3 regions of the Streptomyces sp. CA-106110 genome follow, and region 2 is predicted to be linked to each of the others. Evidence: riboswitches for the same ligand, from Rfam matches in the RefSeq annotation. Region 2 holds a riboswitch; each other region holds the start of a gene.
What was found. Region 2 has a riboswitch for cyclic di-AMP ahead of ACQEXA_RS23480 (NlpC/P60 family protein). Riboswitches for the same ligand answer to the same signal wherever they lie in the genome.
Positions count from the first base shown of each region.

Region 1: it holds a riboswitch for cyclic di-AMP, as region 2 does, so the genes downstream of both, ACQEXA_RS30060 (M23 family metallopeptidase) here and ACQEXA_RS23480 (NlpC/P60 family protein) in region 2, are expected to answer to the same signal.
Region 3: it holds a riboswitch for cyclic di-AMP, as region 2 does, so the genes downstream of both, ACQEXA_RS24920 (transglycosylase SLT domain-containing protein) here and ACQEXA_RS23480 (NlpC/P60 family protein) in region 2, are expected to answer to the same signal.

Region 1 covers NZ_JBNJNB010000001.1:6,521,124-6,523,380, forward strand. The annotation lists gene ACQEXA_RS30055 (PP2C family protein-serine/threonine phosphatase) at 1-881, shown strand, start outside; cyclic di-AMP (ydaO/yuaA leader) riboswitch at 1,110-1,266, shown strand; gene ACQEXA_RS30060 (M23 family metallopeptidase) at 1,278-2,257, shown strand, end outside.
Region 2 covers NZ_JBNJNB010000001.1:5,125,733-5,127,989, forward strand. The annotation lists gene pcrA (DNA helicase PcrA) at 1-650, opposite strand, end outside; cyclic di-AMP (ydaO/yuaA leader) riboswitch at 1,058-1,227, shown strand; gene ACQEXA_RS23480 (NlpC/P60 family protein) at 1,236-2,257, shown strand, end outside.
Region 3 covers NZ_JBNJNB010000001.1:5,416,619-5,418,875, forward strand. The annotation lists gene ACQEXA_RS24915 (CocE/NonD family hydrolase) at 1-289, shown strand, start outside; cyclic di-AMP (ydaO/yuaA leader) riboswitch at 662-830, shown strand; gene ACQEXA_RS24920 (transglycosylase SLT domain-containing protein) at 850-1,338, shown strand; gene ACQEXA_RS24925 (HAD family hydrolase) at 1,332-2,195, opposite strand.

The sequences.
Region 1 (2,257 bases), 1.4 Mb from region 2:
CCGTCCACCTCAGGTTCGGCCTTCCCGGGAGGCCCGACGCGGTCACCGAGATGGGCACTGTCGTGACCGTCGCCGTCCTGGCGGTCCTCATCAACCTGCTCGTCCGACGCAAGAACGAACGCCTCGCCTCCGCCCGGGGGATCGCCGAGGCCGTTCAGCGTGCCGTGCTGCCCGAGCCGGCCCCACGGATCGGCGGGCTGGACGTCGCGGCCCGGTACGAGGCCGCGCAGGCCGGGGCCTTCATCGGCGGCGACCTGTACGCCGTGCAGGACTCCCCGCACGGGGTACGACTCGTGGCCGGCGACGTGCGGGGCAAGGGCATGGGAGCCGTGGCCGCGGTCGCCGTGGTCATCGGCGCCTTCAGGGAGGCCGCCGAGCAGGAGTCGACCCCGGAGGCGGTGGCCCAGCGTCTGGAGCGGGCGCTGTCGCGCGAGGGCACCCGGCGGGACGGACTCGACGCGTGCGAGGGGTTCACCACCGCGGTCCTCGCCGAGATCCCGCACGGCGGTGGGGTCGTCCGGATCGTCAATCGCGGCCACCCCGCGCCCCTCCTCCTGCTCCCGGACGGCACGCTGCGGGTACTGGAGGCCCGTGAGCCGGCGCTGCCGCTCGGCATGGGAGATCTCGGGGTCTGGCCCGACCGCAGTGAGGAGTGGGAGTTCCCGCCCGGGGCGACGCTGCTCCTCTACACCGACGGCGTCTCGGAGGCACGGGACGCGCACGGCGAGTTCTACGATCCCGCCGCCCGACTCGCAGGCCGCGTCTTCCCCGGCCCCGGCGCGCTGCTGGCCGCGGTCACCGAGGAGGTCGCCCGCCACACCGGCTGCCGCGCCACCGACGACATGGCCTTGCTGGCCGTGCGCCGGCCCGAGCGCCCTTGACGGGTGACGCTCGGTGGTCGAGCGGTGCCCCTGCGCATAACAACTGATACACCGTCAACACTTGTGAGGTATATGAGGCGTGGCCAACTCGCCCGTTTTGGGTCGGTCATGGCATGAAAGTCCTGGCCAAGTACGTCAAGGATCTGTTCAACAGCTTGGAATCCGGGCTCCGCGTCTATTAACGTTCGATAACGCAGCGCGGTCGTCCCAGCCGTCACAAGAGGCGGCTCCGTGCGCATGCCGAATCCCGCAAGGGAACCGGGGAACCACCAACTTGGGGTGAATCGGGCGTATACCGCCGCGGAAGCACGGCCGGTATACGCGCGTAGGAGACCTTCCTCTCCGAACCCGTCAGCTAACCCGGTAGGCGAGACGGAAGGAAAGGAGTGCGCCCACGTGGCGTCCAACCCGCCTGCCCAGAGCACCTCGTCCGCTCCCAACGCCACTCAGACGTTCGGGTTCGCACCCGGCGCCGAGGAGGGCACTTGGGAGGAGTGGAACCCCACTGAGGAGTCCCTCCGTCCCGTCCGCGGCCGGCACCGCGTCGGCAAGCAGCGCGGAGGAGGACTCGCACGCAGCTCCACCGTTCTGGGCGTCGGTGTGATGGCCGCCGTCGGCGCGGGCGGCATGGCCACCGCGCAGACCGGCAAGCCGCCGGTGTCCATATCCATGCCGGACCTCTCCTCGGTCACCGAATCGGCCAAGGCCCTCATCGGCCAGGACACCGCCGCCCCCAAGGGCTCCGCCACCCCTCTGAGCACCGCGGGCGTCTCCACCGCCGACGCCGCCGCGGGCACCAAGGACGCGGGTGAGGCGCTGCGCACCCGGATCATCCAGCAGGCCGAGGCCCAGCAGGACCGGATCGCCGTCGAGGCCGCCCGGGCCGCCGAGGACGCCGCCGCGCAGAAGGCCGCCGCCGCGGCCAAGAAGGCGCAGGAGGACGCGGCTGCGAAGGCCGCCGCGGACAAGCAGAAGGCCGCGGAAGAGGCCAAGAAGAAGGCCGAGGCGGAACGGCTGGCGGAACTGGCCAAGCAGTTCACGCTGCCGACCTCCTCCTACACCCTCACCTCCCGCTTCGGTGACGCCGGCGCCATGTGGTCCTCCGGGTACCACACGGGCCTCGACTTCGCCGCTCCCACGGGCACGCTCATCAAGGCGATCCACAGCGGCACCATCACGGAGGCGGGCTGGGCCGGATCGTACGGCTACCGCACGATCCTGACCCTCGACGACGGCACGCAGCTGTGGTTCTGCCACCAGTCGTCGATCAGCGTCAGCGTGGGCCAGAAGGTGACCACGGGCGATGTCATCGGCCGCGTGGGCGCGACGGGCAACGTGACCGGGCCGCACCTGCACCTGGAGGTCCACCCGGGCGG
Region 2 (2,257 bases):
TCGACCAGCTCGTTCTTCAGGTTGGAGATCTTGGCGCTGAAGGACTTCGGCGGGTACCGCTTGGGGTCGAGGTCCAGGTCGCGGCAGACGAGCGCCATCAGCCGCTTGCTGTCGGCCGCGTCGTAGATCGAGAACGAGGATGTGAAGCCGAGTTTCTTGCTCTCCCGGCGCAGGATGCGGACGCACGCGCTGTGGAAGGTCATCACCCACATCGCGTTCGCGCGCGGGCCGACGAGGTGCTCGACGCGCTCCTTCATCTCGCCCGCGGCCTTGTTGGTGAAGGTGATCGCGAGGATCTGCCCGGGGTGGACGCCGCGCTCGGCCAGCAGATGGGCGATGCGGTGCGTCAGCACACGGGTCTTGCCCGAGCCGGCGCCGGCCACGATGAGCAGGGGGGAGCCGGCGTGCACAACGGCCGCGCGCTGGTTCTCGTTGAGCCCCTGGAGCAGTGCCTGGGGGTCGATGACCGGGCGGGGCGCGCCGTCCCTGTAGTACGCCTCACGGTCCGGGGGTACGTCGAAACGCCCGCCGAACAGATCGTCCGGAACCGGTTCCGGAGCGTGATCGTCCTCGGGTGGCGGGGGCTGCTCCTCAGCGGCCGGGGTGGCCTTGAGGTCCGCCAGGAAGCTGTCGTCAAAGAGGCTGCTCATCGCTCTCCGAGTCTAGGCCGCCCGACCGACAACCGACCGCCGCCCGGGAAACACACCGGCCCGCCTGGGCTCCCCGACGGATGATCTTCCGAAATCGACCACAAGGACTGCGTCACCTTCCGGGATCGATCGGTCACCAGCGGAAACGGATCGTATGGGGCGGACATGCCTGCCCAGGACCCCGCTCGAGCCCGTGCGGACAGGCAGACGACACCCCTCCGGCAGCCGCGTCAGAAACGAGTCAACTCATCACAGACCTGCCCATATTGACCACGGGCCGGCGGATTCATGAGCCAGGTCACGAAAATGTATCGGGCATATCGAACATCAACCTTCACACGGACCACATCAGTTGGCTACCGTTCCCGGCGGGCCGTACGACCCCCACCGGCGAAGGTCGCCGGGTCGCGCGGCTTCCGCCGAGTCCGGTGCGCCCTCGTGGCAGCCGGAGCCGGGGACCCACCCGATCCTGGGGTGAATCGGCCGACCGCCTTTCGGGGCAAGGCCGTAGGGCACGCCTTCCGAACCACCCGCCCGAACCCGACAGCTAACTCGGTAGGCGGAGTACGGAAGGAGTCGCCTCCCATGGCGCCGCACCGCAAGGCCCGCCCCTCAGGCACGCGCATCGCAGGCATACGGACCCCCGCCCTCGCGACGGCGGCCCTCACCTCCGTGGCCCTGCTCTCCCAGACGGCCAACGCCGCGCCCTCCACCGACGGCAAGCCGAGCATCGAAGAGGTCGAGAAAAAGGTCGACGACCTCTACCGCCAGGCCGAGTCGGCGACCGAGAAGTACAACGCCGCAAAGGAGAAGACGGCCGGCCAACGCAAGCGCGTCGACACGCTCCTGGACGACGTCGCCAGACGCACACAGAGTCTCAACGAGGCGCGGGACAAGCTGGGTTCGTTCGCCGCCGCGCAGTACCGCACCGGGGCCGCGGCCCCCGACACGGCCACGCTCCTGCTCGCCGACTCGCCCCAGGACTACTTCGACCAGACCCAGTTGATGGGCCGGCTCACCAGTCGCCAGAAGCAGGCGGTCGACGAGTACACCACCGACCAGGCCGCGACGATGGACAAGCGGCGCGAGGCCACCCAGAGCCTGCAGACGCTCACGGAGTCGCAGCAGACCCTCAGGTCGAGCAAGACGACCATCCAGACGAAGCTCGCCGCCGCACGGAACCTGCTGTCGGATCTGACCGCCGAGGAGAAGGCGCGGCTCGCCGCGATCGAGCAGAAGAAGCAGGAAGAGGCTCAGCGCCAGGCGGAGGAGCTGGCACGGCAGCAGGCGGCGCGGCGAGAGGCCGCGCAGCGCCAGGCGGCCCAGCAGAAGGCGCAGTCGAGCACGCCGAGCACTACGACCGGTTCGACGGACACGTCCGCCACGGGCTCCTCGAACGCGACGAAGGCGGACCAGGTCCTGGCGTTCGCCCGGGCCCAGATCGGCAAGCCCTACGTGTGGGGCGCCACCGGACCGGACTCGTACGACTGCTCGGGGCTGACCCAGGCCGCTTGGAAGGCCGCCGGGGTGTCGCTCCCGCGCACCACGTACGACCAGGTGAACGCCGGCACGACGGTCTCGCTCACCGACGCCCAGCCCGGTGACCT
Region 3 (2,257 bases), 290 kb from region 2:
GCGCCGGGACGGCACCCGCGTGTATCCCGACGGCCTCGAAGTGAGCGAGGACGCGCTGGAGGCCTACACCATCGAGGACTCGGGTCCGTTGACCGCCCGCATCCGCTGCGACTGGTCGGTCCGGCTGCACCGCCCGGAGTCGGGCTGGGACGCGAGGGTGGAGACGCACGCGGAGCTCACCTGCACCGAGACGGACTTCGTCACCTCTCACGAGGTCGTCTGCAAGGACGGCTATGAGGTGGTGTTCCACCGCACATGGGAGAAACGGATCCCCCGCGGAACGGGATAGAGGCGAGGCATCCGATCGCCACCCCAAGCCCTTATAGGGCAATATGCCCGATTGATCGGAATGCCGGACGGGAGAGGTGTGCGCATCCGCCTGTCCGAATTGCCGTATTAGCCCCTTAGTTGCCGATCAGGTCTCACGCAAGGGCGAAGTGAATTGGGTCACGCACCCGCCGGAGGCGAGCTTTCGGGCGGGCCACCCAATCACCCTTTGCATATGCCAAGTTGAGCATCTCTCGACAAAGAGGATCACACCCCTTATTCCCCAATGTCAGGGTCAATCGGGTCGGAGCATGACTTCCAGGCTTGTTCCCGACATGTGCTCTCGCATACCTTCCCTTCGACCCGAGCGGGCCGCCGAATCCTGCCGCCGCTCGAGAAGCCATCGACCCACCACGGCAGGAGCGGGGGACCCAGGTAAGTCGCCGAGCCGGACAGCGTGCCGGCACGGCTTGGGGTGAAGCCGTGCCTCGACACCGAGGACACGGCCGGGCACCTCCCCGCCCGAACCCGACAGCTCACCTCGCAGGCGCCGGAGAGGAATGCCACATGTCCGCTTTCGCCCTGCCCGCACGTCGCCAGGACCGCAACTCCAAGGCCACCCGCATCCGCCGCGCACTCACCGCCGCGGGGACCGGAGCCGTGGTTCTCGCCCTGCCGATCATGGGTGCGACCTGCGCTTCGGCCGCCACGCCGGCCGCTCCGACGAAGGCCGCCAGCGTGACGTCCCGCGCCGGTAGCCTCGACGGCTGGATCCGCCAGTCGCTCGCGATCATGACCCAAAAGGGAATCCCCGGCTCGTACTACGGCATCTACCGCAACGTGATGCGCGAGTCCTCGGGCAACCCGAAGGCCATCAACCTCTGGGACTCCAACGCCCGCAAGGGCATCCCGTCCAAGGGGCTCCTCCAGATCATCGACCCGACCTTCCGGACGTACCACGTGTCGGGCACGCCCTTCGACCCCTACGACCCGGTCGCGAACATCACGGCCGCGTGCAACTACGCCGCCCACCGGTACGGCTCGATCGACAACGTCAACAGCGCCTACTGAGGTCCGCGGGCCGCCAGCCCCTGACCGGCAGCCGCCGGCCGGGGGATGGCGGCCGGGAACAGTCGCTCGAGGACGACGGCGATGCCGTCGTCCTCGTTCGACGTGGTGATCTCGTCGGCGACCGCCTTGAGTTCCGGGTGGGCGTTGGCCATGGCGACGCCGTGCGCCGCCCAGTCGAACATGGGGATGTCGTTGGGCATGTCCCCGAAAGCGATGGCCCCTGACGGGCTCAGGCCCAGGAAACCGGCGGCCAGCGCGAGCCCTGTCGCCTTGGTGACACCGCACGGCTGCAGCTCGACGGTGCCGGGTCCCGACATGGTGACCGTCGCCAGGGAACCGACCACGTCACGGGCCACCGTCGCCAACTCGTCGTCGGACAGGGTGTGGTGGCGCAGCAGCACCTTGCTGATGGGCTCGCACCACAGGTCGTCGCGCCGCTCCACCCGCACCGCGGGCAGCGTGGGATGCGGCATTTGGTAGCCGGGCTCGATGAGCGTGAGCCCGTGCACTCCGTCCTGGTCCACGGCCGCGTACACCTGCCCCACCTCGGCCTCGATCTTGCCGAGCGCGGTTTCGGCCAACTCCCGGTCCAGGGTGACGGAGAAAAGCAGCCGCTGAGCGCCGGCGTCGTACACCTGCGCGCCCTGTCCGCACACCGCAAGCCCCCTGCCGCCGAGGTCGTCGAGCAGCGGTCGCACCCTCGGCGCCGGGCGCCCCGTCACCACCAGGTGCTGTGCACCGGCCGCGGTGGCTCGTTCCAGCGCGGCCCGTGACCAGTCGGAGAGCGTGTCGTCACCACGCAGCAGCGTTCCGTCCAGGTCAGTGGCGATGAGTGAGTAAGCGAGGGGTGCGGCCATGATCAGAGAATACGGATGGAAACACCTCAGCGTTCGGGCGGTTACCGGACGGCATCCGATAT